2 regions of the Phenylobacterium koreense genome follow, and region 2 is predicted to be linked to the other one. Evidence: predicted binding sites of a transcription regulator. Region 2 holds the regulator's gene; the other holds the start of a gene.
What was found. Region 2 encodes LexA, which represses DNA repair genes until DNA is damaged. Its sites were predicted from a motif close to ATGTTCNCNANNTGTTCT; they were not measured.
Positions count from the first base shown of each region.

Region 1 (14,902 bases), on a different contig from region 2:
CGCGCTGCGGCCCGGCCAGGTTCTCAAGGGACCCGCCTCGTCCAAGGCCAAGGCCTATGTGGTCGGTTCGGGCGACACCCTCTACGCCATCGCCGGTCGCTTCAGCGTCAGCGCCGCGGCGATCGCCGAGGCCAACGACCGCGACGTCCATGCGCCGCTCTCGATCGGCCAGCGCCTGATTCTTCCCGAGGGTTTCAAAGACAAGGGCCCGACCACGACCCGCGTCCAGGTTCCGGTCTCATCTGGAACCTTCGACGAGCCTCCGCCCGCGCGCTCCGAACCGCCGCCGCGGATGACCCAGCCGGCCCCGCCGCCTGTCGAGGAGCCGCCTGCGCGACCGACCGTGCGAACCCGCGTGACCGGCAAGGTCGTCGACACCACCGGCAAGCCCCAGTCCTACAAGGTCAAGAAGGGCGATAACCTCGACGCCATCGCCAGGTCGCTCGACACGACCCGCAAGCAACTCGCCGACGACAACAAGCTGAAGGCGCCTTACGCGCTGCAGCCGGGCCAGACGCTCCAAGGCCCGCCGACCAAGGCCAAGGCCTATGTGGCCGGTCCCGACGACACAATGGCCCTCATCGCCAAGCGCTTCGGCGTCACCCAGAAAGCCCTGGCGGGCGCCAACGGCCTTCGGGTCGGGGCTTCCATCCGTCCCGGCCGCCAGGTGATTCTGCCGGCGGGTTATCGCGACAGGGGGCCGATCCGCGAGGAGGTGGCGCCGCCCGCGCCGCCTTCCTCGACCCCGACGCCGGTTCCCACGCCGCCACCTTCGACCAGCAGCTATCCGAAGCCGACCACGCCGCCGCCGAGCCAGCCCTCCAGCCCGCCGGTGGTGAACCCGCCGGCCGCCGGCACGCCGACCGACGCTCAGATTTCCAGCTTCGGCCGGGGCCGCTTCATCTGGCCGCTGCGGGGCGACGTGATCTCAGGCTTCGGGCCGAAGGGCACCGGCCAGCGGAACGACGGCGTCAACGTGCGGGCGTCGGCCGGCTCGACGGTTCGCTCGGCGGCCGCCGGTGATGTGGTCTATGCGGGCGATCAGGTTCCGGGCTTCGGCAATCTCGTGCTCATCAAGCACACCGATGGCTGGGTCACGGCCTATGGGCACCTGTCTCGCGTCGACGTGAAGATGCAGCAGAAGGTGGTTCAGGGCCAACAGATCGGCCAGGCCGGCTCCACCGGCGGCGTTTCCGAGCCGCAGCTCCACTTCGAGGTCCGCTACGCACCCACGCCGCAGGACCGCGCGCGCCCCGTTGACCCGTTGCTGGTCCTGCCGAAATAGGGAAGGGGGGCGGGCTCGCCAAGTGAGCCCGCCGCCTTTAGACGGGCAAGCGCTTGCCCTGTTCGCCCGCCAGGTCGCGGATGAACTGATAGGCGACGCGGCCCGACCGCGACCCGCGAAGTTGCGCCCATTGCAGGGCCCGCCGCTCCAGTTCCGGATCGGAAAGCTCGAAGCGTTCGGCATAGGCCGCGATCGCGGCCAGATAGGTCGCCTGGTCCATGGGCGGGAAGCCGATCCAGAGGCCGAAGCGGTCCGAGACGCTGACCTCCTCCTCAGCGTCCTCGGCCGACGCCACCAGTCCGCGATCTTCGGTGTTGGTCCGCGGCATCAGATGGCGCCGGTTGGAGGTGGCCACGAACAGTACGTTCTCCGGCGGCCCGGAAACGCCGCCCTCCAGCGCCGATTTCAGCGCCTTGGCGGCCGCCGCGCCTTCCTCGAACGAAAGGTCGTCGCACAGCACCACGAAGCGCTCTGCGCGGCCGCGCAGCTCGTCGAACAGGACGGGCAGGGCGGTCACCTGGTCGCGATCGACCTCGACCAGCTTCAGCTCGGGCCAGACCTGCACCGCCTCCATGAAGGCGGCCTTGGTCAGGGTGCTCTTGCCGGTTCCGCGCACGCCCCACAGCAGGACGTGGTTGGCGGGCAGGCTCTTGGCGAAGCGCGCCAGGTTCTCCACGAACCGCTGCTTCTGGCGATCGATTCCCAGCAGGGAATCGAGAGGAAGGGCGTAGTCGGGCGCCGGGTGGAAGGCGCCGGTTACGGGATCGTGACGGAAGAGCCGCGCAGCTACGAAGGATGGTTCGACCTTCGTAGGGGGAGCCAGACGCTCCAGCGCCTCGGCGATACGGACAAGAACGGGTTTCAACGCATCTTCCATGGCTGCGCTGCTTAGCGGCACGGCGCTTCCATTGCAAAACGAAGACGCAGCGCATAGCTTCCGCCGACTTGAAAACCGGGTCCCCGACGGGCCCTGACTAAAGAGCTTCGGAGCGCCATGTTCGCCACGCCCGCCTTCGCACAGACCGCCGGAGCCGCCGCTGAGGGCGGCCTGCAGGCCATGCTGATCCAGATGCTGCCGCTCGTCGGCCTGGTCGTGCTGTTCTACTTCCTGATGATGCGGCCCCAGCAGCGTCGGATGAAGCAGCACCAGGAAATGATCACCAACCTGAAGCGGAACGACACCGTCGTCCTGAACTCGGGCGTGATCGGCAAGGTGGTGCGCGTCGAGGACAAGGAAATCGGCCTTGAAATCGCCCAGGGCGTCACCATCAAGGTGGTGAAGGGCATGATCGCCGAGGTCCGCGTGCGCGGCGAACCGGCCCCTGCTAACGACGCCAAGGCCTAAAAAGGCTAGACCTGCACATGATCACTCTTTCGCGCTGGAAGGTGATCGCCGTGGTTTTCGCGGCGATCTTCGGCGTGCTTTTCACCTTGCCGAATCTGTTGCCGCCCAACGTGCGCGACAGTCTTCCGGGCTTCATGCCCAAGCAGACCCTAAACCTGGGTCTCGACCTGCAAGGCGGATCGCACCTTCTGCTTGAAGTCGACACCGAAGCCCTTCGGCGCGAGCGACTGACCAACCTCGTGGAGGATGTTCGCACCCAACTGCGTGAAGCGAACATCACCTTCTCCGAACTGCGCCAGGTCGGCGGCGAGGTCACCGTCCTCGTCAACAACCCGGCCCAGGCCAATGACGCGGTCAACAAGCTGCGCGCCTCGGTAGCCGCCGCGCCTGTCGGTGCGCCCGGCGTCAGCGGCGTCAGCATCTCCAACGAAGGCGGCGGTCGTCTGCGCCTATCGCTCTCGCAGGACGCCATGAACGCCGAAGCCGGCCGCGCGGTGGACCAGTCCATCGAGATTCTGCGCCGCCGGATCGACGAACTCGGCACCCGCGAGCCCACCATCGTCCGCCAAGGGGTCAACCGGATCGTCGTCCAGGCGCCGGGCGAAAGCGATCCGCAGCGCCTGCGCGACGTCATCGGCCAGACCGCCAAGCTGACCTTCCAGATGGTCGACGAGAGCGTGACGCCCGAAGATATGGCCGTCGGCCGCATTCCGCCGGGCTCGGTCGTCATGCCCAGCGACGACGGTTCCGGCCAGTCCTACGTTCTCTATCGCCGGGCGCTAGTGACTGGCGAAATGCTGACCGACGCCCAGCAGCAGTTCGACCAGCAGACCGGCCAGGCGGTCGTCTCGTTCCGCTTCAACAGCCAGGGCGCCCGCCGCTTTGGCGACGCCACCGCCCAGAACATCGGCAAGCGTTTCGCCATCGTTCTGGACAACAAGGTCATCTCCGCACCGGTGATCCAAAGCGCGATCACTGGCGGCAGCGGCCAGATCACCGGGAACTTCACGCCCGAGAGCGCCAATGAACTGGCGATCCTCCTGCGCGCCGGCGCCCTGCCAGCCCCGCTGAAGGTCGAGCAGCAGTCCACCGTCGGCGCCGAACTGGGGGCCGACGCGGTCCGCGCCGGAGTGATTTCGCTGCTCATCGGCGGCGTGGCGATCATCGTCTTCATTATCCTCGCCTACGGCCTGTTCGGCGTCTTCGCGGCCATCGCCCTGATCGTGAACGTCCTGCTGATCCTCGGGATCATGTCGTTCACCCAGGCGACGCTGACCTTCCCGGGCATCGCGGGCCTGATCCTGACACTGGCCGTGGCCGTCGACGCCAACGTGCTCATCTACGAGCGGATACGCGACGAGGCCCATGCCGGACGCTCGATCATATCGGCCCTGGAGCACGGCTATTCCCGCGCCTTGGTCTCCATCCTGGACGCCAACATCACCAGCGCCATCTCTGCGTTGATCATGTTTCAGTTCGGCTCCGGGCCGATCCGGGGCTTTGCCTGGACGCTGCTGATCGGGGTCGTCACCTCGGTGTTCACCGCCGTCGTCATCACTCAGGTGCTCATCGGCCTGTGGTTCCGCACCACCCGGCCGAAGGCCCTGCCGATCGTATAGGGTTCAGGATATGTGGCCTCTGATCCGTATTCTGCCGCGTGAGTTTCACTTCAACTTCGTGCGGCTGGCGCCCTATGCGGCGGTCTTTTCAGCGATCCTCATCGTCCTCTCGGGCGTGTCCTTCTTCACCAAGGGCCTGAACCTCGGCATCGACTTCATCGGCGGTTCGATGATCGAGGTGCAAACCAAGGGTCCGGCCGACATCGGCGCGCTGCGCGCAACCATGATGCGGGTCGGCGGCGAGGACGCCCAGGTCCAGCAACTTGGCGCGCCCAACGGCGCCATGCTTCGCTTCCGCACCGCCGCCGGGGTGAACCCGGTCGAGGGCGCCGAGCGCATCAAGGCCGAGCTCGCCAAGACCTTCCCGGGCATCACCTTCAAGAAGGTCGAGGTCGTCGGGCCGAAGGTCTCGGGCGAACTGATGCGCGGGGGCTTCATGGCCCTCGGGGTCGCGGTCTTCCTGATGCTCCTCTACATCTGGTTCCGCTTCCAGCTTCAGTTCGGCCTCGGCGCCGTGGTCGGCGTGTTCCACGACGTCCTGCTGACGCTGGGCATGCTGTCGGCGACCCACCTCGAGTTCTCGATGACCTCCATCGCCGCCCTGCTGACGGTGATCGGCTATTCGATGAACGAGAAGGTCATCACCTTCGACCGGCTTCGCGAGAACCTGCGCAAGTACAAGACCGCGCCCCTGGGAGAGGTCATCAACCGGTCCGAGAACGAGCGTCTGTCCCGGACGCTGATCACCGGCTCGACCGCGATCCTCGCCTTGTCGGGCGCAGTGTTCTTCGGCGGGCCGGTGCTGCTGCCGCTGGTCATCACCATGGTGTTCGGCATCCTGGTCGGCACCTATTCGTCGATCTATGTCGCTCTACCGATCATCCTGCTCTGGGGGGTGAAGCGCGGGGACGAGCCGGCCGAGCCGCTCAAGCCGGCGAGGGCCTAGTGGCCCGCGACGCGCCTCAGATCGAGACCTATGGAGATGGCGGCTTCCGCCTCTCCACCGGCCGTCACGAGGGCTCGTTGCTGATCTTGCAGGACCAGGCCCTGGCCTGGCCGGTGCGATCGATGGCCGAGCTGGCGCCCGAGCACTTCGCCAAAGTGCTCGAGGCCGGCCGTGAGGCGGTGGAGTTCGTCCTCCTAGGCGCCGGCGCCTCCAACGCCTTGCCGCCGCGCCCCGTCCGCGAGGCGCTGCAGCGGGCGGGCATCGGGCTGGAGTTCATGGACACCGCCTCGGCCTGCCAGTTCTACAACATCCTCACGGCCGACGGCCGCAAGCTCGCCGCGGCGCTGATCGCGGTCTAGGTTCGGGCTCAGTCAGACCGCGCCCGGCGGGCGTTTTTCTCATTTCGTGATGTCCGAACCTGAAGTCCCCGACGATCTCGACGCCCAGACCCGCCGGGTCGATTCCGAGCGCTGGCTGTCGAGCCGTTTCATCGCCGATCCCGAGAAGCGCGCTGACGTGGTCGCCATCTACGCCTTCGATCACGAACTGGCGCGCGCGCCCAAGGTGGCGTCCAACCCGCTGCTCGGCGAGATTCGCCTGACCTGGTGGCGCGAGGTGCTGGACGAGGTCTATGGCGGCCGGCCCGTCCGCCACCACCCGACGGCGCTTTCCCTCGCCAAGGCCATCGAGCGGCGCAGCCTGCCGCGCGAGCCGCTGGAGGCGATGGTCGACGCCCGCTACCGCGAGCTCGAGCCCGAGCCCATGACCCTTGCCGACGCCCTGGAGTGGGCGGAGGGAACCGGCGGGGCGGCCGCCCGCGCGGCGGCCCTGGTCCTTGACCCTGGGGCGGATCTTCCCCGTGTCGCCGAGGCTGGGAAGGCCTGGGCGATCGGACGCCTGATGGGCACCGCAGGGATGGAGGGGGAGGACGCCCAGGCGGCGCTCAGCGAGGCGCTGGACCAGGCCCACGGCATATCGGTCGCCGCCTTTCCCGCCGTGGCCCATGCGACCCTGGCCCGCGTCCGGGCGCAGGGGCGACGGCCAAGCGACCTGGAGGCGCGCCTGCGCCTCTTCCTGGCGGTCGCCCGCGGGCGACTCTGAAGCCTATTCGGCGGCGATCTTCGTGTTCGCCCCGACCCAGGCGTCCAGGTCGGCCAAGGCGCGTTCGCCCACAGCCAGCTTCTTGTTGCGGCCGCGCTCCTTGGCGCCGATCCGGCTGCCGTCCTCGCGGCGCTTGGCGCCGGCGTTCTCCAGCGGCGGCAACAGGCCGTAATTGATGTTCATCGGCTGGAACGAGCCCTTGCCAGCGTCGATGTGGCCGCCGGTGATATGGCCGATCAGCGCGCCCAGGGCCGTCGTGGCCGGTGGCGGCTCGATCCCGGCGCCCAGCCGTTCGGCGGCGGCGAAACGGCCGGCCAGCAGGCCGACAGCCGCGCTTTCCACATAGCCCTCGACCCCGGTCACCTGGCCCGCAAAGCGCAGCCGCGGCTGGTTCTTCATCCGCAGTTGGGCGTCCAGCAGCTTCGGGCTGTTCAGGAAGGTGTTGCGGTGCAGGCCACCGAGACGCGCGAACACCGCCTTCTCCAGGCCCGGAATGGTCCGGAAGATCTCGGTCTGGGCGCCGTGCTTCAGCTTTGTCTGGAAGCCGACCATGTTCCACAGCGTGCCCAGGGCGTTGTCCTGGCGCAGTTGGACGATAGCGTAGGCTTTCTCGTCCGGCTTATGCGCGTTGGTCAGGCCGACCGGCTTCATTGGCCCGTGGCGCAGGGTCTCGCGGCCCCGCTCGGCCATCACCTCGATCGGCAGGCAGCCGTCGAAATAGGGCACGTTCTCCCAGTCCTTGAACTTTGACTTCGGCCCGGCCAGCAGGGCGTCGATGAAGGCCTCGTACTGCTCCTTGTTCATTGGGCAGTTGATGTAGGCGGCGGTTTCGCCCGCCGGCCCAGCCTTGTCGTAGCGCGACTGCCGCCAGCAGACGTCCATGTCGATGGAGTCGAAGTTCACGATCGGGGCGATGGCGTCGAAGAAGGCCAGCTCGCCCTCGCCGGTCAGCTTCAGGATCGCTTCCGACAATGCCGGCGAGGTGAGGGGGCCGGTCGCGACGATCACGCTGTCCCATTCGGCCGGCGGCAGGCCAGCGATCTCTTCGCGTTCGATGGTCACCAGCGGGTGCGCCTCGAGCCGCGCGGTCACCGCCTGGGAAAAGCCCTCGCGGTCCACCGCCAGGGCTCCGCCGGCTGGCACCTGGTGCTGGTCTCCGCAGGCCATGATAATCGAGCCGAGCTTGCGCATCTCGGCGTGCAGCAGGCCCACGGCGTTGCCGGTCCAGTCGTCGGCCCGGAACGAGTTCGAGCAGACGAGCTCGGCGAGGCCCTCCGTCTGGTGCGCGTCCGTCTTGCGGACCGGACGCATTTCATGAAGCACGACAGGGACGCCGGCCTGGGCGACTTGCCAGGTGGCCTCGGAACCGGCGAGGCCGCCGCCGACGATGTGGACAGGTTTGATCGACATGCGTGACTAACTAGCAACGATTGCAAGACTTCGCGAGCTAGGCCTTGCGGGGCGCCGGACCTATCACCAGAATCCGCAGCCAAACAGGGGCCGACTCGTTAATGGCGACGTCAGGCCAGAGGATAGAGATGAACGCGTTCTCGGCGACCGACGCCGCTTTCGAAGGTTTCCGACTGACGCGAGAACGACCGAGGATCGTCCTCGTCTGGGCTGCGCTGTGCTTTTTCGTCAGCATCTGCAGCGCCGTCTACCTCACCACCGTTGGCCGCGAGGCCAGCGCCCTGCTGGAAGCCGGTCCCGCTGAAACTCCCGATCCCGCCGCGCTGGGCGAGATGATCGGCGTCCTCTTCCCGATGATGATCGTCGGCCTGCTGCTCCAGTGCGTGATGGCGGCGGCGGTCTACCGCGTCACCCTGCGACCGGAAGACCACGGCTTTTCCTATCTCAAGCTGGGCATGGACGAGATCCGCCTGGCCCTGCTGACCTTCGTCTATTTCCTCCTGGCCATGGTGGCCCTGTTCGGCGCCGTCCTGATCGCCGGGATCATCGCCGCCATCGTCATGGGCGTGGCGGGGCAGGGGGCGGGAACCATGATGGCCGTGGTCATCGAGTTCTTCATCCTCGGCGTCCTGTTCTTTGTGGCGGTGCGCCTGTCGCTGGCCCCGGCCATCACCTTCGCCGAACATCGGCTGTCGATCTTCGACTCCTGGAAGCTGACCAAGGGCCAGTTCTGGAAGCTGACCGGCGCCTACGCCCTGGCCATCTGCGGCATCGTCGCCATGTCGCTGCTGGTCCTGGTGATCTTCGTGGCCGCCGTGGCTATCGCCAAGGGCGGCGATATCCAGGCAGCCGGACGGATGTTCAACCCGGACAATTCGTCCCTGCAGGCCTATTTCTCGGTGACGATGATCCTCTACCTGCTGGTCTCGGCTTGGCTCAGCGCGCTCTACTACGCGGTGATGATCGCGCCGGCCGCGGTGGCCTATCGCGGGCTGAGCGGCCGGAAGGCCTAGGCGGCGGCGCTGGGCCGGGCGCTCACCCGCGCGCGCCAGGCCTTGAGGTTCTCGAACTCGTCTTCGACCGGCAGGCCGATCCATTCGGCGAAGTCCACCGTCGAGAGCAGGCAGATGTCGGCCATCGAGTAGGTGTCGCCCACCAAGAATTCGCGGCCCGCCAGTTCGCGGTCCACGTACCTCTGCGCTCCCTGATAGGTCTCGCGATTGGACTCCCCGAAGTCCCTGTACTGGGTCAGCAGAGCCGCGGTGCGTGGGTGCGCGTGCCGCCAGAAATTGCCGACCGGGGTCATGACCGCGAACTCGACGCGGCGGATCCACTGGTCGATCAGCGCCTTCTCCACCGCCATCGTCCCGAACATCGGCGGCTGCGGGTTGGTCTCCTCGAAGTAGCGGCAGATCGCGACGGTCTCGGAGATGCAGGTCCCATCGTCCAGCTCCAGAGCGGGGAGTTGCCCCATCGAGTTCTTGGCGCGGAACTCGGCCGACTTGTGTTCGCGCTTCATCATGTTCACCGGCGTCTCGGGCAGGTCGATACCCTTCTCGGCGAGGAAGATGCGGACGCGGCGGGGGTTCGGCGCCGGCATCGGCGCGCCGTAGAGGATCATGGTGGCTCCCTAAGTCTTTCGGCCACGCTATTGCGAACCGCGACCGCGCTGCAAGCGTCCGAAAGCCGCCAGCCTTGACGCGCGAAGCTGGTAGAATGCCGCCATGACCGAAGGCTATCACCGCTTTGAGACGGCCCTTGGGCTCTGCGCGGTCGCATGGAGCGATAAGGGGCTGACGGCCGTATTCCTGCCGCAGGTCGAGGGCGCGAGCCTGCAGGCCAAGCTGGCCAAGCGCTATCCCGAGATCGCCGAACAGGCGCCGCCGCCGGTTGTCGCCGCCGCGATCGCCGGCATCCAGGCCCTGCTGGCCGGCGAGAAGCGCGACTTGCGCGAGATCGTCCTCGACGAGGCCGGGACGCCCATCTTCAACCTGCAGGTTTACGCCATCGCCCGCGCCATCCCGCCGGGCCAGACCTTGACCTATGGCGACATCGCCCGTCGCCTGGGCGAGGTCAGTCTGTCACGCGCGGTGGGCCAAGCCCTCGGCGCCAATCCCTGGCCGATCGTGGTGCCCTGCCACCGTGTCCTGGCGTCCGGCGGCAAAAAGGGCGGCTTCTCCGCCCCCGGCGGCGCCGACACCAAGTTGCGCATGCTGGAAATCGAAGGCGCGCTTTCGCCCGACACCCTGCCGCTGTTCGGCGGGCGGTAATCCTTCTCCTTCCGCTTTATGGGGGAGCAGAAGAGATCTTATGCGCTCTTCTTCGCCTGTCCGCGCCGCTCCTCGTGACGCTTGAGGATGTCGGCCAGGTAGCGACCGGTCCAGCTACGCGGATTGTCGGCCACCTGTTCGGGCGAGCCTTGAGCCACGATTTCGCCGCCGCCGTCGCCGCCCTCGGGGCCGAAGTCGACCAGCCAGTCGGCGGTCTTCACCACGTCCAGGTTATGCTCGATGACGACCATGGTGTTGCCCTGGTCGGCCAGCTCGTGCAGCACCTCCAGCAGCTTCTTCACGTCCTCGAAGTGCAGGCCGGTGGTCGGCTCGTCGAGAATGTAGAGCGTCTTGCCGGTGGCGCGGCGCGAGAGCTCCTTGCTCAGCTTCACCCGCTGCGCCTCACCGCCCGACAGCGTCGTCGCTGACTGGCCGACCTGGACGTAGCCAAGGCCAACCCGCTTCAGCGTCTCCATCTTGTCGCGCACCGGCGGCACCGCCTTGAAGAAGTCGGCGGCCTCCTCGACGGTCATGTCCAGCACGTCGGAGATCGACTTACCCTTGAAGAGGACCTCCAGGGTCTCGCGGTTGTAGCGCTTGCCGTGGCAGACGTCGCAGGTGACGTAGACGTCTGGCAGGAAGTGCATCTCGATCTTGATGACCCCATCGCCCTGGCAGGCCTCGCAGCGCCCGCCCTTGACGTTGAACGAGAAGCGGCCGGGGCCGTAGCCGCGGGCCTTGGCTTCCGGCAGGCCGGCGAACCAGTCGCGGATCGGCTGAAAGGCCCCGGTATAGGTCGCCGGGTTGGAACGCGGCGTGCGGCCGATCGGCGACTGGTCGATGTCGATGACCTTGTCGAACAGCTCCAGCCCCTCGATCCGCTCGTGCGGCGCCGGCGCATCCGAGGCGTTGTGCAGCCGGCGGGCGGCGGCCTTGTAGAGGGTCTCGATGGTGAAGGTCGATTTGCCGCCGCCCGAGACGCCGGTGATGCAGGTGAAGGTCCCGGCCGGGATTTCCGCGGTCACGTTCTTCAGGTTGTTGCCGGTCGCGCCGACGACGCGCAGCACCTTCTTCTTCGAGATCGGCCGGCGCTGTTCGGGGATCTCGATCTCCCGCGCGCCGGACAGGTACTGGCCGGTGACGCTCTTGGGGTTGGCCATGATCTCGTTCGGCGGACCCTGGGCGATGATCTCGCCCCCGTGGACGCCGGCCGCTGGCCCCATGTCGATCACGTAGTCGGCGGTGAGGATCGCCTCCTCGTCGTGCTCGACGACCAGCACCGAATTGCCCAGGTCGCGCAGGCCCTTCAGGCTTTCCAGCAGGCGGGTGTTGTCGCGCTGGTGCAAACCGATGGACGGCTCGTCCAGCACGTAGAGCACGCCGGTCAGGCCCGAACCGATCTGGCTGGCCAGGCGGATGCGTTGGCTCTCGCCGCCCGACAGCGTGCCGGACGAGCGCGACATATTCAGATAATCGAGGCCGACATTGACCAGGAACCGCAGACGGTCGTTGATTTCTTTCAGAATCCGCCGGGCGATCTCCATCTGCTTTTCGGTCAGCACCTGCTCCAGGCCGGCGAACCATTCGCCGGCGTGGCGGATCGACAGGCGGCTGATCTCGCCGATGTGTCGGCCGTTGATCTTCACGGCCAGGGCCTCGGGCTTCAGGCGATAGCCTTCACAGGCCTCGCAGGGCGTTTCCGACTGGTAGCGGCCCAGTTCTTCACGCACCCAGGACGAGTCCGTCTCGCGCCAGCGGCGTTCCAGGTTGGGCAGCACGCCCTCGAAGGTCTTGTTGACCTCGTACTTCCGGGCGTTGTCGTCATAGACGAACTTGATCTTTTCCGAGCCCGATCCATAGAGCACCACGGTCTTGGCGCCCTCGGGCAGCTTCCACCACGGCATGTCCATCGAGAAGCCGTAGTGGGCGGCCAGCGCCTGCAGGGTCTGGGTGTAGAGGGGCGAGGGGCCCTTGGCCCAAGGCGCGATCGCGCCCTTGTGCAGGGTCTTTTCCTTGTCGGGCGTCACCAGGTCGGCGTCGAAGGCCAGCTTGGCGCCCAGGCCGTCGCACACGGGGCAGGCCCCGTAGGGATTGTTGAACGAGAAAAGCCGCGGCTCGATCTCGCTGATCGTGAAGCCGGAAACCGGGCAGGCGAATTTCTCCGAGAAGATCAGCCGCTTGGGCTCGGTCTCGCCGTCGGCGAGGTCCGCCCATTCGGCCGTGGCGATGCCGTCGGCCAGCTTCAGCGCGGTTTCCAGGCTGTCGGCGTAGCGACTCTCGAGGCCGGCCTTGGTCACCAGCCGGTCCACAACCACGTCGATGTCGTGCTTGAACTTCTTGTCGAGGGCGGGGGCGTCCTCGATCGGATAGAACTCGCCGTCGATCTTCAGCCGCTGGAAGCCGGCCTTCTGCCACTCGGCGATCTCCTTGCGGTACTCGCCCTTGCGGCCCCTCACCACCGGCGCCAGCAGATAGAGCCGCTCGCCCTCGGGCAGGGCGGTCAGCTTGTCGACCATCTGGCTGACGGTCTGGCTCTCGATCGGCAGGCCGGTCGCCGGCGAATAGGGCACGCCCACCCGCGCCCACAGGAGGCGCATGTAGTCGTGGATCTCGGTCACCGTGCCGACGGTCGAGCGCGGGTTGCGGCTGGTGGTCTTCTGCTCGATGGAGATCGCCGGCGACAGGCCCTCGATAAGGTCCACGTCGGGCTTGCTCATCAGTTCCAGGAACTGGCGGGCATAGGCCGAGAGGCTCTCGACATAGCGACGCTGGCCCTCGGCGTAGATCGTGTCGAACGCCAGCGAACTCTTGCCCGAGCCGGACAGGCCGGTCAGGACGACGAGTTCCCCACGCGGGATATCGACGCTGACATCCTTCAGATTGTGCTCGCGCGCGCCGCGCACGCGGATGAAGTTGAGCTGTTCGGCCATGGTTTTCCGGAAAACGCTTACCGCCGCCGATGCCCTCGGCGGCTTCCGTCTAATGTAGTTCCGAGACTCACCGATAACACAGGAACATTGTGTGAACAAACCTGGCTGCGGCAATCCGATCGGCAGGTTTTACGCCGATGCGCGCACAAACCTGTCAGCAGCGATGTCAGCAGGGTGCATCTAACCGCCGAGCGCGGGCCTCACCCCTCGCGGCGCTCGTAGCGCGGGGTGCGCTTCTCCAAGAAGGCGGCGACGCCTTCGCCAAAGTCGCCGTCGAGGCTGGCGAGGATCTGGTTGCGGTCTTCCATGGCGATGGCCGCTTCCAGCCCCTGGGCGTCGATGGCGTGGTTGAGCGCCTCCTTGGTCAGCCGCAGGCCGAGCGGCGTGGCGTGCAGCATGTCGGCGGCGAAGCGCTGCGCCTCGGCCGCCATCGCCTCCGGCTCCACGACGCGGCTGACCAGGCCGAGCTGATAGGCGCGCTCGGCCTCGATGAAGCGGCCGGTCAGCATGTACTCGGCCGCCACCGACGATCCGACCATCCGCGGCAGGAAATAGCTCACCCCGATGTCGCAGGCCGAGAGGCCGATGCGGATGAAGGCGGCGTTCATCCGGGTGCGCGGGGTAGCGATCCGCACGTCCGAGGCCAGGGCCAGGGCGAAGCCGCCGCCGCTGGCGGCGCCGTCGACGCAGGCGATGATCGGTTGGGGGCAGCGGCGCATGGCGATGACGATCTCACTGATCTGCCGCTGGCCGGTCAGGCTTGCGCCCACCGACCTCTCGCCGTTTCCTTGCGCGTTGCGCTCCTTCAGGTCGAGCCCTGCGCAGAACGCCCGGCCCGCGCCCGACAGCACCACCACCCGCACGTCGCGGCGCCAGTAGAGCCCGACGAAGAAGTCGCGCAGCTCCTCGACCAGTCGCCGGTTCAGGGCGTTCAGCCGCTCGGGCCGGTTCATCGTCGCCCAGACGACGTCGCCGTCCTGGCGCAGATCGAGGTGCTCGTACACGGCAAGGCTCCCTTGGTTCCCCGCCGATGGTGGCGACGCCGCCGTCGCGTCAGGCAAGGCCCGCTATTTGGCCTTGGCCTCGTCGGCGGCCTTCAGCACCCGCAGCGCGTTGCCGCCCCAGAACTTGGCCAGGTCCTCCTGGGTGAAGCCCGCGGCGATCAGGCGCTCAGTGAGGGCCGGGTAGTCGGTGATGTCGGCGAAGCCCTCGATCCCGCCGCCGCCGTCGAAGTCGCCGGAGATGCCGATGTGGTCCTTCCCGGCGACCTGCGCCGCATGGAGGATGTGCGCCATCAGGTCGTCCATGTTGGCCTGCGGCGCGGGATATTTCGCGTCGATCGCCTTGCGGGCCTCGCGATAGGCGTCGCGCTTGTCCGCGGCCAGGGCGAGCGGATTGCCGTAGGTGCGGTTGAGCTCGGCCAGGGCGGCGCGGCGGGCCGGATTGTCCGGCGTGGTCTTCATGTAGCCGGTGAAGGCGTTGATCTGGATGACGCCGCCCTTGTCGGCCAGCTTGCGCAGCAGGCGGTCGGGAACGTTGCGCGGGTGATCGTAGACGGCCCGCACGCCCGAGTGGGAGAGGATGATCGGCGCCTTCGACAGGTCCAGCATCTGGTCCAGGACCTGGTCGGAAGCGTGGGACGCGTCGAGCAGCACGCCCAGCCGGTTGGCCTCGGCCACGAACTGCTTGCCCAGCGGGCTCAGGCCCCCATGGATCGGCCCCTTCGGGTCGGTCGCGGAGTCGGCCAGGGCGTTGTTGGCGAAATGGACCGGGCTCATCATCCGAACGCCCAGGTCGTAGAAGGTCTGCATCAGCGTCAGGTCATTCGCGACCGGCGCGCCGTTCTCCATGCTGATGAAGGCGAAGCGCTTGCCCGACTGGACGATCGGGGCTGCGTCCTCGGCCTTGGTCGCCAGGGTGAAGAGGTCGTCGTCGCGAGCGATCATCTCGTGGATCACCACGGCCCGCATCAGCGCGTGGTCGCGCGCCGCGTCGT
Region 1 covers NZ_JBEPLU010000001.1:98,575-113,476, reverse strand. The annotation lists gene ABID41_RS00555 (LysM peptidoglycan-binding domain-containing protein) at 1-1,285, shown strand, start outside; gene ABID41_RS00550 (ATP-binding protein) at 1,323-2,162, opposite strand; gene yajC (preprotein translocase subunit YajC) at 2,280-2,630, shown strand; gene secD (protein translocase subunit SecD) at 2,648-4,249, shown strand; gene secF (protein translocase subunit SecF) at 4,260-5,195, shown strand; gene ABID41_RS00530 (Mth938-like domain-containing protein) at 5,195-5,554, shown strand; gene ABID41_RS00525 (squalene/phytoene synthase family protein) at 5,604-6,296, shown strand; gene trmFO (methylenetetrahydrofolate--tRNA-(uracil(54)-C(5))-methyltransferase (FADH(2)-oxidizing) TrmFO) at 6,300-7,706, opposite strand; gene ABID41_RS00515 (hypothetical protein) at 7,835-8,719, shown strand; gene ABID41_RS00510 (glutathione S-transferase family protein) at 8,716-9,327, opposite strand; gene ABID41_RS00505 (methylated-DNA--[protein]-cysteine S-methyltransferase) at 9,431-9,976, shown strand; gene uvrA (excinuclease ABC subunit UvrA) at 10,015-12,906, opposite strand; gene ABID41_RS00495 (enoyl-CoA hydratase/isomerase family protein) at 13,107-13,910, opposite strand; gene ABID41_RS00490 (dipeptidase) at 13,974-14,902, opposite strand, start outside.
Region 1: the regulator LexA is predicted to act here: its motif matches at 12,988-13,005, upstream of uvrA (excinuclease ABC subunit UvrA).

Region 2 (14,902 bases):
GCAGCGAGCCCTTCACCTGGGCGGTGACGACCTCGATGGCGCGCTCGGCCTTGCGCTCGTCCAGGGTTTCGCCGACGCAGATGATCGGTTCCAGGCCCGCACGCAGGGCCGCGCCGACCTTCGCCGCCACGACCGCGTCGGTTTCGCCGTAGCCGGCGCGGCGCTCGGAGTGGCCCAGGATCACCAGGCTGGCGCCGGCGTCAGCAAGCATCTCGGCGGCGACGTCGCCCGTGAAGGCGCCGGAAACCTCGGCGCGGCAGTCCTGGCCGCCGACCGCGACCTTGGTGTTCTTAAGAGCCGCGGCGGCGCGCTCGACCAGCGTCGCCGGCGGGCAGATCGCCACCCGGGCCTTGGACGCTCCGATCCCCGCCGCGACGGCCTGCGCCTCGGACAGGCCTGAAGCCAGTCCGTTCATCTTCCAATTGCCGGCGATCAAAGGGGTCGGTGACGTCATGTCCTGCCTCGTGTTTGATGGGTCGCAGCGGCGTTAAGCCAAGCGGCTTGTTCTGTCACGCGCTTGCGGGGGGGAAGCCGCCTCAACTATACCCGCCGTTCCACGTTCGCGCCGAAAGGGCTCCCGGTAGGTCAAATGCTGTCCGCCACACGCAACTTCGCCAAATCCTGGGTCGCCGCGGTTCTGATCGGCCTCCTGGTCGTCAGCTTCGCGATCTTCGGCGTCAATGACGCGTTCAAGGGCAACTACACCAACGATGTGGTCCGTGCGGGCTCGCGTCGGGTGTCCGGCCCCGTCTTCCGCCAGGAGTTCGACAACTTCCGCAAGAACGCCGAGGAGCAGGCCAAGCGTCCGGTGAGCATCGAGGAGGCCGTCCAGGCCGGGCTCGACCGCCGCCTCCTGGAAGAGATCGCCACCCGCGAATCCTTTGGCGAAATGCTGAGCCGCATCGGGATTCGGCCTTCCGACCGGCTGATGGAAGCCGAGCTGCGGAAGATTCCCGCCTTCTTCAATCCGATCTCCGGCGCATTCGACAGAGAGCTCTATCAGCAGCGGCTGGGCGAGAACGGCTTCACGCCCGCTCGGTTCGAGAACCTGATGCGCGACCAGATCGCCGTGCAGCACGTCGGCACCGCCATGCTCAACGGCCTGAACGTGCCGCGGGCCTATAGCGCGCTCGGCGCCATCTTCGAGCTGGAGGCGCGCGACGTCGGTTACTTCGTGATCGACCCGCGCAGCGTGCAGCCGCCCGCGCAGCCGACCGACGCCCAGCTCACGACGCTGATGAAGGAAAACGCCGACCGGCTGACGCTGCCGGAGTTCCGGGTTCTGACCGTCGTCGCCTTCACGCCCGCCCAGCTTTCCGGCGAGATCCCGGTCGACGAGGCCGAGGTGAAGAAGCGCTTCGACTTCCGCAAGGATACCCTGTCGCGTCCGGAAACCCGCTCGCTGGTCCAGATTCCCGTCAAGGACGCCGCCACCGCCCAGGCCGTCGCCGCGCGCCTGACCAAGGGCGAAGATCCCGCCGCCATCGCCAAGTCGCTTGGCGTCGAGGCGGTGAGCTATGTCGACAAGCCGCAAAGCGCCGTCTCCGACAAACGCGTCGGCGTCGCGGCCTTCGCCCTGCAGGCCGGCCAGGTCTCCTCGGCGATCCAGGGCGACCTGGGCATGGCGGTGGTCAAGGTGACCAAGGTCACTCCCGGCCAGGCCGTCACCCTCGAACAGGTCCGGCCGCAGATCGAGGCCGAGGTTCGCAAGGACGCCGCGGCCGAGAAGGTCTACGCCCTCACCCAGGCCTATGAGGCCGCCCGCGACGAAGGCGCCAACCTCGTGGACGCCGCCAAGAAGGCCGGCGTGCCGGCGGTGACCATCGGCCCGGTCACCCAGGCGGGCCAGGGCCAGCAGGGCCAGCCCCTGCAGGGCGTCACTCCGAAGATGCTCGAGACCGCCTTCGGCCTGGCCGCTGGCGCCGAGAGCGAGCTGCAGGACGCCGGCGAAGGCTCCTACTTCGCCGTCCGCGTCGATCGGGTGATCCCGAAGGCCCTGCCCCCGCTCGCCGAGGTCAAACCGCAGCTCACCCGGTTCTGGATGATGCGCGAGATGGTCAAGCGGATGCAGGCGCGCGCCGACGAGTTCGCCGCCCGCGTGCGCAAGGGCGAGAGCCTGGAGACCGTCGCAGCCGCCGCCGGCGCCAAGGTCGTCCATGTGACCAACCTCGATCGCCGCACCGCAGCCCAGAGCACCCAGCTTTCCCGCGATGGACTTGGCAAGGCCTTCAGCGCCAAGCCCGGTGACGTGTTCACCGCCGAGCACACCCAGTTCGGCCTGATCGTCGGCAAGCTGGAGGCCGTCCGCGCCCCGACCGGCCCGACCGTCGCCCGCATCACCGAGGAAGTGCGCCCGCAGGTGACCATGGCGCTGTTCCAGGACCTTGGCGTGGCGGCCCGCAAGGCGGCCCGGACCGAAGTCGGCGCGAGAATCTATCCCGACAAGGCGCGTGCGGCCCTCGGCCTGCCGCCCCTGACCAAAGAAGAAAAGGCGCCCGCCACGGCGGGCAAGGCGGAGAAGGCCAAGTGACGATCGACCCTGCGTTTGCGGACTTTGAGGCGAAGTATGCTCAAGGCGCGCCGCAGGTCGTCTGGACCCGCCTGATCGACGATCTGGAGACGCCGGTTTCGGCCTACCTGAAGATCGCCCACGGCCGGCCCTACGCGTTCCTTTTCGAGTCGGTCGAAGGCGGCGCGCACCGCGGACGCTACTCGGTGATCGCCATGAAGCCCGACCTTGTCTGGAGGTGCCGCGGCGACAAGGCGGAAATCGCCGTGGGTCCGGACATCGAGGCCGGCCGATTCCAGTCGCAGGCCGGCAGAGCGCTGGATTCGCTGCGCGACCTCGTCGCCCGCTCGCGGCTGGACCTACCCGAGGGCCTGCCGCCGATGTCGGCCGGCGTGTTCGGCGCGATCGGCTACGACATGATCCGGCTGGTCGAGAAGCTGCCGAACATCAATCCCGATCCGCTGGACCTGCCCGATGGACTGATGATCCGGCCCTCCATGGTCGCGATCTTCGACGCCATCGCCCAGGAGATCATCCTGGTCACGACCGTGCGCCCCTCGGAGATCACCGCCCGCGCGGCCTATGACGACGCTCAGCTTCGCCTTGCCGAGGTGGTCGCCGACCTCAAGACCTCCGCGCCGGCCCTGACCGGAAACGCCGGTCCCGAGCCGGACCGCTTCACCACGCCGGTGAGCCGCGAGGACTATCGCCAGATCGTCGCCCGGGCGAAGGACTACATCCTGGCCGGCGACATCTTCCAGGTGGTGCCGAGCCACCGGTTCCGCGCACCCTTCGAGCGCGACCCGTTCGCGCTCTATCGTTCGCTGCGGCGCATGAACCCTTCGCCGTTCCTGTTCTACCTGAACTTCGGCGACTTCCAGCTCGCCGGCTCCTCGCCGGAGATCCTGGTGCGGCTGCGCGACGGCAAAATCACCATCCGCCCCATCGCCGGCACCCGCCCGCGCGGCGCCACCCCCGAGGAGGACCGCGCGCTGGAGGCCGAGCTGAAGGCCGACCCGAAGGAGCGGGCCGAGCACCTCATGCTGCTGGACCTGGGCCGCAACGACGTCGGCCGAGTGGCCATGCTGAAGAGCGCCGGCGCCAACGAGCCGGCGGCGGCCAGCCGCGCGCCGCGGGTGCGTGTGACCGACTCGTTCTTCGTCGAGCGCTACAGCCACGTCATGCACCTGGTCTCCAACGTCGAGGGCGACGCCCCTGAGGGCCTGGACCCGGTCGACGTGCTGATGGCCGCCCTGCCCGCCGGCACCCTGTCGGGCGCGCCGAAGGTGCGGGCCATGCAGATCATCGACGAGCTGGAGATTGAGAAGCGCGGCATCGCCTATGCCGGCGCGGTCGGCTATTTCGGCGCCGACGGCTCGGTCGACACCTGCATCGTGCTGCGCACCGCCTGCTTCAAGGACGGCCAGATGTACGTCCAGGCCGGCGGCGGCGTGGTGGCCGACTCCGATCCCGACGCCGAGTACGACGAGACCCTGCACAAGGCCCGCGCCCTGCGCCGCGCCGCCGAGGAATCCTGGCGCTTCGTCTAGAGCGCGTTCCGCAAAAGTGGAAACCGGTTTTGCGACTAGAACGCGCTCAAACTTTGAATCTAGAGCACGATTCAACGATCAGATGATTCCGTCTGATCGCATCGTGCTCTAGAGGTCGCGCTGCACCACGTGGGTGGTGGTGACGGGCGGCGCGGTGATCATCGCCGCCGCCAGGGCGAGAGCCGCCAGGGCCGCCGCGGCAGCCGCCGCCAGGGCCGGCCAGGCGCTCTCCCGAGCCACCGGAATCCGCAGCAGCGCACGGGCATAGACCATTCGGTCACGATCGAGGGCGGAATCGCCTGGGGTCATGGCCGCAGCATGTTTCGAACGACCGATCCCCGCAATCGCTTGGCGCGGGAGCGGCTGGAGCCTAGAGGAAGCTCATGATCCTGGTGATCGATAACTACGACAGCTTCACCTACAACCTGGTTCACTATCTGAACGAACTGGGCGCGGAGACGCTCGTCTACCGCAACGACGCCCTCAGCGTGGAGGAGGCCCTGGGCCTCCGACCCGATGGCGTCCTGCTCTCCCCCGGCCCCTGCACCCCCAACGAGGCCGGCATCTGCCTGGACCTTCTGGCGGCCGCGCCGGAGGACCTGCCGATCCTGGGCGTCTGCCTCGGGCACCAGGCGATCGGCCAGGCCTTCGGCGGCGAGGTGGTTCGCGCCAAGACCCTGATGCACGGCAAGACCAGCCTGATCCACCACGAGGGCAAGGGTATCTTCGCCGGCCTGCCGAACCCGTTCACGGCCACCCGCTATCACAGCCTCTCCGTCGAGAAGTCGACACTGCCCGATGTGCTGGAAGTGACCGGCTGGACCGAGGACGGCGAGATCATGGGCTTCAGCCACCGGTCGCGGCCGGTCCATGGCGTGCAGTTCCACCCGGAATCCATCGCCACCGAGGGCGGGCACGCCATGCTCGCCAACTTCCTCAAGCTTACGGGCCTCACCGAGGAGGCTGAGGCCTAGACATGTCCGACGCATTCAAGCCCCTTCTCGGCCGCCTGGCCGATGGCGGAACCCTGACCGAAGAGGACGCCGGCGAGTTCTTCGCCGCCTGCCTGCGCGGCGAGCCGACCCCTGCCCAGATCGCCGCCGCGGTCACCGCCATGCGCATGCGCGGAGAGACGACCGGCGAAATAACCGCCTGCGCCCGCGCCATGCGCAAGGCCGCGATCACCTTGGAGCACGACTTCCAGGTCATGGACGTCTGCGGCACCGGCGGCGATGGCCTGCACACCCTCAATGTCTCGACCGCCGTCGCCTTCGTGGCCGCAGGCGGCGGGCTGAAGGTCGCAAAGCACGGCAACCGAGCGGTTTCCTCGCGCTCGGGCGCCGCCGACGTGCTCGTCGAACTGGGCGTCAACCTCGACGTCAACGCCGACCAGCAGCGCCGGGCGCTGGACGAGGCGAACGTCGCCTTCTTCTTCGCTCCCGCCCACCACAGCGCCATGCGCCACGTGGCGCCGATCCGCACCGATCTCGGCTTCCGGACGATCTTCAACCTGCTCGGCCCGTTGACCAACCCCGCCGGCGCCCAGCGCCAGGTCATGGGCGTCTTCGCCGACCGCTGGGTGGAGCCGCTGGCGCGGGTGCTGGGCGCCCTGGGCGCTGAGCGCGCCTGGGTCGTCCATGGCGGCGGCATGGACGAGATGACCACGACCGGCGAGACCAGCGTGGCCGAATATCGCGATGGCCAAGTCCGCCTCTTCACCATCACGCCGGAAGCGGTCGGCCTTCCCCGCTCGGCCCTGGCCGACATCAGCGGCGGTTCCCCCGCTGACAACGCCAAAGCGCTGCGCGAACTGCTCGACGGCGCCAAGGGCCCTTATCGCGACATCGTCCTCCTGAACGCCGCCGCCGCGTTCCTGGTCGGCGACAAGGTCGAGACCCTGCGCGAAGGCGTCACCCTGGCCGGCGACATCCTCGATGACGGACGCGCCAAGGCCGCCCTCGCCAAGCTGGTCCAGGTGACGGCGTGAGCGACGTGCTTTCGAAGATCGCCGCCTACAAGCGCGAAGAGGTCGCCGCGCGCCGCGCAGCCCGATCCCAGTCCGACATCGACGCCGCCGCCAAGGCCGCCTCGGCGCCTCGCGGCTTCCGTCACGCCCTCGAACGCGCCCATGCGCCGGGCAAGCTCGCCCTGATCGCCGAGATCAAGAAGGCTTCGCCGTCGAAGGGCCTGATCCGCGCCGACTTTGATCCGCCGGCCCTGGCCTGCGCCTACGAGGCCGGCGGCGCGGCCTGCCTCTCGGTACTGACCGACACCCCGAGCTTCCAGGGCGCGGACGCCTTCCTCACCGCTGCGCGCGATGCGGTCTCGATCCCGGCCCTGCGCAAGGAGTTCCTGGTCGATCCGTGGCAAGTGGCCGAATCCCGCGGCTTTGGGGCGGACGCCATCCTGGTGATCCTAGCCATGGTCGATGACGCGCTCGCCGCCGAGTTGATGTCGGAAGCCGCCCGCCTGGGCATGGACGCCTTGGTCGAGGTCCATGACGAGCAGGAGATGGCCCGCGCGGGCCAGCTCGGCGCCACCCTGGTCGGCGTGAACAACCGCGACCTCCGCACCTTCGAGATCGACCTGGCCGTCACCGAGCGCCTGGCGGCGCTGGCGCCCAAGGACGCCCTCCTCGTCACCGAGAGCGGCATCTTCACGGCGGCGGACGTAGCCCGGCTGGAGCAGGTCGGCGCCCGCGCCATGCTGGTCGGCGAAAGCCTGATGCGGCAGGCTGATGTCACGGCGGCGACCCGCGCCCTGCTCGGCTGAGTCGCCTCGGACCTATCGTCAAGCTTCGAAAACCCTAAGCCTTTCAAGGGCTCAGCAGTAACTTGACATTAATGAAGAACACCTAGAGAACATTCCTGACGTTAGCGCTTTGTTCTCCAAGGGCTCGACAGCCATGCTCACCCGTAAACAGCACGAACTTCTCATGTTCATTCATGAGCGGATCAAGGAAACGGGGGTTTCGCCGTCCTTCGACGAAATGAAGGAGGCCCTGGACTTGGCGTCGAAGTCGGGCATCCACCGCCTGATCACTGCGCTCGAGGAACGCGGCTTCCTGCGCCGTCTTCCGCACCGGGCCCGCGCGCTCGAAGTCGTGAAGCTGCCGCAGCAGGCGACGACGACCGCCCCGCCCAAGGGGCGCGCGCCGTTCAAGCCCCAGGTAGTCGAAGGCGGCGACCCGAACGCCCTGCCCATCGCCAACGATACGCGCGAGCTGCCGATCCTCGGCCGCATCGCCGCCGGCACGCCCATCGAAGCCATCCAGCAGGAGCGCGACCGGATTCCGGTCCCAGAGACGATCCTGGGCGCGGGTGAGCATTTCGTCCTCGAGATCCAGGGCGATTCCATGATCAACGCCGGGATCCTTGACGGCGACTATGTGGTCATCCGCAAGACCGACACCGCCAATTCGGGCGACATCGTCGTGGCCCTGGTGATGGGCGAGGAAGCCACCCTGAAGCGCCTGCGCAAGAAAGGCGCTTCGATCGCGCTCGAAGCCTCGAACCCGGCCTATGAGACCCGCATCTTCGGACCGGACCAGGTTCAGGTGCAGGGTCGGCTGGTCGGCCTCATCCGCCGCTACCACTGATCGTCCAGGGTCTTTGGCCGCGCAGGTCCTGGGCCCACACGACCCGCCAGCCGGACGGGCTTCTGTAGAGCTCGGCCGACCCGCCCCTGGCGAAGTCCGCCTCGGTGAGCGTCAGCGCGTTCCTGCAAGGTTCGGCAGATCCACGGACGATAACCACCTCCGCCCATCCGCAAAACAGCGGCTGCTTGGCCGCTATGGTCGAGGCCCGGCGGGTGAAGATCGCCGCGACCTTCGGATCGGCGCTTCCCTGGCGCGGGGCGCAGGACCAGCGATCGCAGTCGAAGGCGACCTCCCGCGCGGCCGAACCCTCCGCCGGCGTCAGGCCGCGCCGCCTGGCCCAAAGCTCGGCGGCGAAGAGCTTGGCGTCGGGGCGCAGCAGCACCGCCTGATCCCCTCGCCTGACGGCTGCGGTCGAACCATCGGCGGCGATCCAAATGTCCGGCGCCGGCGGGCGCGGGCATAGCCATACGCTCAGGGCCAGGGGCAAGCCGAGCCAGCGGAGCGGCCCCCTCCAAAGACACAGCCACAGGATACCGATGAAGGCGGCCGGCAGGGTCCAGGCCGGAGCGCTGGCGAAGATCCGCTGACTTCCGGGCAGATCGGCGATCCACCCGGCGATCATGTTCATGGTGTCGATGGCTAGGCCCGCCGCCGACAGGAATGGTCCGCCCAGGCCAAAAGGCGTCAAGGCGGCGCCGATCGCCAGGCCCGGCATCATCAGAAAGGAGCTGATCGGCGCGGTCAGCAGATTGGCGGCCAGGCCGAAGGTCGAAACCCGGTTGAAGTGCTGCATGGCGAACGGGCCGGTCGCCAGCCCGGCCACGAAGCTGGCTCCGATGCTGGCCGCGGTCCAGACGCCGACCGCCTGGGCCGCGCGGATCGGCCAGGGCGTATTGATCTCCCGCGGCGGCCGCGGCCAGGCCTCGGCCAGGGCGACCAGGGCCGCGGTCGCGGCGAACGACATCTGGAAGCCGGGCTGGATCACCGCCTCGGGCTCGAAGGCGAGGATCACAAGGGCCGCCAGGCCCAAGGTGTGCAGGCTGATCGCGCGCCGATCGGCCAGAATCGCCAGGAAGGCCGCCCCCGCAGTGATGGCCGAGCGCTCGGCGGGACTGGGCGCACCGGAAATCAGCAGATAACTGCCGACCGCCAGCAGGCCGAAGACGGCGGCGACCTTCTTGGAGGACACCCGCAGCGCCATCCACGGCCAGGCGGCGATAAGCAGGCGGACGGCGCCGAACGCAAAGCCGCCGACGATGGCCATATGCAGCCCGGAGATCGAGATGATGTGCGCCAAGCCGGAGGCCCGCAGATCCTCGACCTGCTCCTTGGGCACGAAAGCTTCGTGGCCGGTGATCATCGCCGCGGCCAGCCCTCCGCTTGAGGCGCCCATCTGCTCGACGATTCGCTCGGCCAGCCCCCAGCGCAGCGCGTTCAGCCTCATTTGCAGGGCGAGCCGCGCCGGAGGCGCCGGCCCGTCGATGGGACGGGCCTCGCCAAGCGCGAACCCGACACCGCCGATGCCGTCGAAAAATGCGTCCCGCGCGAAATCGTAGGACCCCGGGCTCGCCGGCGGTGGCGGAGCGTTGACCATACCGCGCACTCGGATGGCATCCCCCGGCCTCGGCAACCAGTCGCCCTCCCCAAGGGTGATCCGCACCCGGATCGGCGTCTCCTGCGGCGCAAGGCCGCTGATCCGGATCGGCGCCATCAGCAGGCGCAGCCCGCCCTGGCCGGGATTGGTGATGTCGACCACAAAGCCGTCGATGGTCCGCATGCCGCCGCCGGCCGGCGCGATCGGGGCGCGGACCGTCTGGGTCCTAAGCTTGGCCGCGGCAAATCCGCCCAGCAGGAAGGCGGCAAGCGTCAGGCCGATAACCGCGCCTCGGGGCAGCCCGAGACGCCCGACCGACAGGATGAGGGCAAAGGCCAGGGCCAGCGTGCCCAAAGCCACGGCGGAGATGGGCTCGGCCGGCAACGCCAGATAAATCCCCGCACCTCCGCCGAAGGCGATAGGGGTCCACAGACGCCAGCGATCCGATTGCACGGAGGCTTGATCAAAGAGCCATGTTGCGATGCGGCGATTTGTGGGACGCCCGGCTTCGACCGTGCTAATAGGCGCCGCGCGCAGCTCAGACGCGCCTGCTGAAGTAACAGTCTCCAACTCGATGCCCGACCGCCCCGTCGTCACCCGGATCGCCCCCTCGCCCACCGGCTCCATGCACATTGGCACGGCCCGGACGGCGCTTTTCAACTGGCTTTACGCAAGACATACCGGCGGAAAGTTCCTGCTTCGTATCGAAGACACCGACCGCGAGCGTTCCACCGAGGCGGCCGTGCAGGTGATCTTCGACGGTCTCGACTGGCTGGGGCTGAAGCCGGACGCCGAGCCGGTGTTCCAGTTCGCGCGCGCCGACCGCCACCGTGAGGTGGTCGAGCAGATGCTCGAACGCGGCACCGCCTATCGCTGCTACATGACGCCGGACGAGCTGGAAATCGAACGCGAAGCGGCGCGTGCCGAAGGCCGGGTGATCCGTTCGCCTTGGCGAGATCGCGGCGCCGGCAACTATGACGACCGCCAGTCCTACGTCGTGCGCCTGAAGAGCCCGCTCGAAGGCGAGACGATTGTCAACGACCAGGTGAAAGGCGAGGTCCGATTCCAGAACAAGACCCTGGACGATCTCATCCTGCTGCGCTCCGACGGCACCCCGACCTACAACCTCGCGGTCGTCGTGGACGACAACGACATGGGCATCACGCACGTCATCCGGGGTGACGACCACCTGAACAACGCCGCCCGCCAGACCCTCATCTATCAGGCCATGAGCTGGGAGGTTCCGGTCTGGGCTCACCTGCCGCTGATCCACGGACCGGACGGGACCAAGCTCTCCAAGCGCCACGGCGCGCAGGCGGTCAGCGAATTCGACGACATGGGCTATCTGCCCGAAGCCATGCGCAACTACCTGGCCAAGCTGGGCTGGGGACATGGCGACGACGAGATCTTCTCCGACGAGCAGGCCATCTCCTGGTTCGACGTCAAGGACGTGGTCGGCGCCCCCGCCCGCCTCGACTGGGATAAGCTCAACCACCTGAACAACCACTATATCCGCCAGGCCGCCCCCGTCCGCCTGGCCCGGTTGGTGGCCAAGGTCCACAAGAGCCGCGACTTCCACCTGCACGACGGCGACGAAGCGATCATTGAACGCACCGTTCCTCTGGTGCGCGACGGCGCCAAGACGCTTCTGGAACTCGCCGACGCCACCGTCTTCGCCCTCAAGCGCCGGCCGCTGGAGCTACCTGAAAAGATCAGAGGCATGCTCAACGAGGAGACCTCCGCGCGCCTGCGCCGGCTGAGAACGGCGCTGGATTCGCAACCGAACTGGGACGTCCCGACGCTCGAAAAGGCCATCCGCGGCTTCGCCGAAAGCGAGGGCGTCGGGCTTGGAAAGATCGGTCCGGCCTTACGCGGCGTGATCTCCGGCGGCTCGCCGGCTCCGGACCTCGCCGGAGCCCTTGTGAGCCTTGGGAAACAGGAAAGTTTAGGGCGCCTCGACGACGCGCTTTCACAGCCCGCATAAGGCGCTATAAGGCCTCAATTTCGGGCGTTTTTAACTTTTGAATTACGGAAGGAATGGCATGGGCGAAACGGCTAAGGTGAGTTTCGGCGGCACGTCGGTCGAGCTGCCGATCCTCAAGGGAACCGACGGCCCGGCCGTCGTCGACATTCGAAAGCTCTACGCCGAGGCTGACGTCTTCACCTACGACCCCGGGTTCACCTCGACGGCGAGCTGCGAGAGCAAGATCACCTTCATCGACGGTGACAAGGGCGTCCTGCTGCACCGCGGCTACCCGATCGACCAACTGGCCGAGAAGTCGAGCTTCCTGGAAGTCTGCTACCTCCTGCTGAACGGCGAACTGCCGAACGCCAAGGAGTTCGAGACCTTCCAGCACAACATCACCTACCACACGATGTTGCACGACCAGTTCGACAGGTTCTTCGCCGGCTTCCGCCGCGACGCGCACCCGATGGCCATCATGGTCGGCGCTGTCGGCGCCCTGTCGTCCTTCTACCACGACAGCACCAACGTCGAAGATCCGGAACAACGGATCATCTCCTCGCACCGTTTGATCGCCAAGATGCCGACCATCGCGGCCCGGGCGTTCAAGTACTTCAAGGGCCAGCCGTTCGTGCATCCGCGCAACGACCTGTCCTTCTCGGAAAACTTCCTGCGCATGTGCTTCTCGGTCCCGGCCGAGGACTGGAAGCCGAACCCGGTGCTGACCCGCGCCATGGACCGCATCTTCATCCTGCATGCGGACCACGAGCAGAACGCCTCGACCTCGACCGTCCGTCTGGCCGGTTCGTCGGGCGCCAACCCGTTCGCCTGCATCGCGGCCGGCATCGCCTGTCTCTGGGGCCCGAGCCACGGCGGCGCGAACGAAGAAGCCCTGAACATGCTGGCCGAGATCGGCTCGGTGGAAAACATCCCCGAGTACGTCCAAGGCGTGAAGGATCGTCGCTATCGCCTGATGGGCTTCGGCCACCGGGTCTATAAGAACTACGACCCGCGCGCGAAGGTCATGCAGCAGACCTGCCACGAAGTGCTGGCGGAAGTCGGCCATTCGGACGACCCGCTGCTGAAGATCGCGATCGAACTGGAAAAGATCGCCCTCAACGACCCGTACTTCGTCGAGCGCAAGCTTTACCCGAACGTCGACTTCTATTCGGGCATCACACTGCGCGCGCTCGGCTTCCCGCCGGAGATGTTCACCGTGCTGTTCGCCCTGGCCCGTACGGTCGGCTGGATCAGCCAATGGAAGGAAATGATCGAGGATCCGGCGCAGAAGATCGGCCGTCCGCGTCAGATCTACACCGGCGCCGCGCAGCGCGATTACGTCGCGGTCGACAAGCGCTAAGCCTCGACTTCGAGACCGCAATCAGGCCCCGTCAGTTCGCTGGCGGGGCCTTTTGCTTGCTTGGCCGATCCGCCGGGCGGCCTGGTGCACTTGGCGGGCTTCGACGATCAGGGCGTCCTGAGCATTGAAGTATGGCGTCGCGCGCCCAGTTCACCGCCTATGTGCGCGATCAGTTCCGGCCGGTGCTTGACCGGCTCGGTCATCAGGACCTGATGTCTTGGCTCTCTCGCCCAGCAGCTTCAACACCGCGTCGGCGGCCGTTTCCGAAGGGTCGGGGCCGCCGCGGCCCATCTTGAGCAGGGCCTCGCTTTGAGCGGCCGCCTGAGCCTTGCGCAGGTCCGGATCGTCTAGCCGCTTGCCAATCTCGCGCGCCAAGGCCGGACCGTTGCAGTCGTCCTGCACCAGTTCTGGCGCGACGAAAGCCTTGGCGGCGATGTTGAACAGCGTGATGTAAGGCGTGCGGATCAGGCGCTTGAGGATGGCGTGGGTCATGGCTCCCAGCCGGTAACCGATCACCATCGGCACGCCGGCGAGCGCCAATTCGGTCGTCACCGTCCCCGAGCAGGCCAGGGCGACGGTCGCGGCCTTCATGGCGTCGAGCTTGGCGGTCTCGCCCTCGACGACGTGAGCCCAGGAGGCCGCCGCCTCACGGACGCTCGCCGCCACGGTCGGCGCGGCCGGAATGACCACCTCGAGGTCCGGCCGCTCATGTTTGAGGATCGCCGCCGCCTCGGCGAACGGCGGCAGGACCCGGGTGATCTCCCCCGGCCGGCTGCCCGGCAGCACCAGTAGGACCGGCGTCTCAGGCGAGATGCCGAGCTGCGCCCGCAGGCGGCCGCCATCTGCCTGGGAGAAGTCGATGTTCAGCGCCGAATTGCCGACGAAGGTCACCGGCAAGCCTTCGGCCTCGAAATAGGGCGCGTCGAAGACGTGGATCGAGAGCAGGTGATCGACGCTGGTGGCCAGGGTCTTGGCCCGCCCGGGCCGCGTCGCCCACACCTGGGGCGCCACGTACTTGATCAGGGGCAGTTTGGGATCGAGCTTCCGCAGGCCGACGGCGACCCGCAGGGTGAACCCCCAGGAGTCGATCAAAATCGCCACATCCGGTTTCTCGCGCGCTGCCAGGGCGACCGTATCGGCCACGCGAGCCTTCACCTTCGGATAGGCCATCAGGCCCTCGAGCAGGCCGAGGATCGAAAGCTCGGAGATATCGAAGGGGCTCTTCACCCCTTCCGCGGACATGCGCTCTCCTCCGACCCCGACGAAGCGGACCTTCTCCCCCAGGCGCGCGCGCAGGGCCTTGGCGAGCCCCGCGCCGCGATCGTCGCCAGAGGCCTCCGCGGCCACCAGCATCACGCAGAGCGGGCGGGTCACGACGCTTCGGGCGGCTCCACGCCCACCACGAACAGCCCGAGCTCATCGGCCAGTTCGATCACGGCGTCACGATCCAGCACCAGCAGGCGGCCGACCTCCCCGGCTACCCCCGCCAGGCCGGCCTTTGCCGCACGCTGGATGGTGTTCAGACCGATGGTCGGCAGGTCGATGCGGGTCTCCTGGATCGGCTTGGGCGCCTTGGCCAGCGCGCCGCGCGGGGCTTCGGGAACGCCGCGGATGCTATGGGGTAGCTCGGCGACCCGCCGCAGCATGGCGTCAGTGCCCTCCTGGGCCTCGACCGCGAGCACCAGACCGTCGCAGACGACGGCCCCCTGCCCCACGTCCAGTTCGCCAATGGCGCGGGCGACTTTCAGGGCGTGATAGACGTCGGCCATCTGTTCGGGCGTCGGCGAAACGGCGCCGAGCGGGCCGGCCGGCAGGGTCAGGTCGCCCATCACCTCGTGCGCTCCCTCGACGGCGAAGCCCTCTTTCTCGAACTCGCCGAGCAACTGGCGCAGCAAGGCATCGTCACCCTTGCGCGCCGCGGCGATCACGCCTGGCAAGGCCACCAGCCCGCGCAGGTCAGGCGCCAGCGTCTTGAAGTCCGGCCGATCGACGGTTCCGACCAGAGTCACCGCCTTGCAGCCGGCCCGCTTCAGCGCCTTGAAGCACTTGCCCAGCTCGGCCACGCCGATATCGACGCCCGGATACTGCGCGATCTCGGGTCCGGAAAAGCCCTTCAGCCGCACGATGAAGAACGGCCGCCCTGCGCGTTCGCAGTGCTGAGCGAGCTCGACCGGCAGCGCGCCGCCGCCGGCGATCAGTCCCAGCTTCGACATGCTAGACCTCTCGCTCCGGCAGGCAGAGCGGCCGGCTGGCGTCGGCGCGGATGAAGTCCACGATCTCCATCACCTCCGGCACATCCGAATAGGTCTCAACAGTGTCATCCAGGCG
Region 2 covers NZ_JBEPLU010000002.1:324,618-339,519, forward strand. The annotation lists gene tpiA (triose-phosphate isomerase) at 1-454, opposite strand, end outside; gene ABID41_RS13380 (peptidylprolyl isomerase) at 590-2,530, shown strand; gene trpE (anthranilate synthase component I) at 2,527-4,059, shown strand; gene ABID41_RS13390 (hypothetical protein) at 4,168-4,368, opposite strand; gene ABID41_RS13395 (anthranilate synthase component II) at 4,443-5,033, shown strand; gene trpD (anthranilate phosphoribosyltransferase) at 5,036-6,046, shown strand; gene trpC (indole-3-glycerol phosphate synthase TrpC) at 6,043-6,831, shown strand; gene lexA (transcriptional repressor LexA) at 6,965-7,657, shown strand; gene ABID41_RS13415 (ComEC/Rec2 family competence protein) at 7,638-9,704, opposite strand; gene gltX (glutamate--tRNA ligase) at 9,826-11,235, shown strand; gene gltA (citrate synthase) at 11,294-12,574, shown strand; gene lpxB (lipid-A-disaccharide synthase) at 12,725-13,948, opposite strand; gene lpxI (UDP-2,3-diacylglucosamine diphosphatase) at 13,945-14,787, opposite strand; gene lpxA (acyl-ACP--UDP-N-acetylglucosamine O-acyltransferase) at 14,789-14,902, opposite strand, start outside.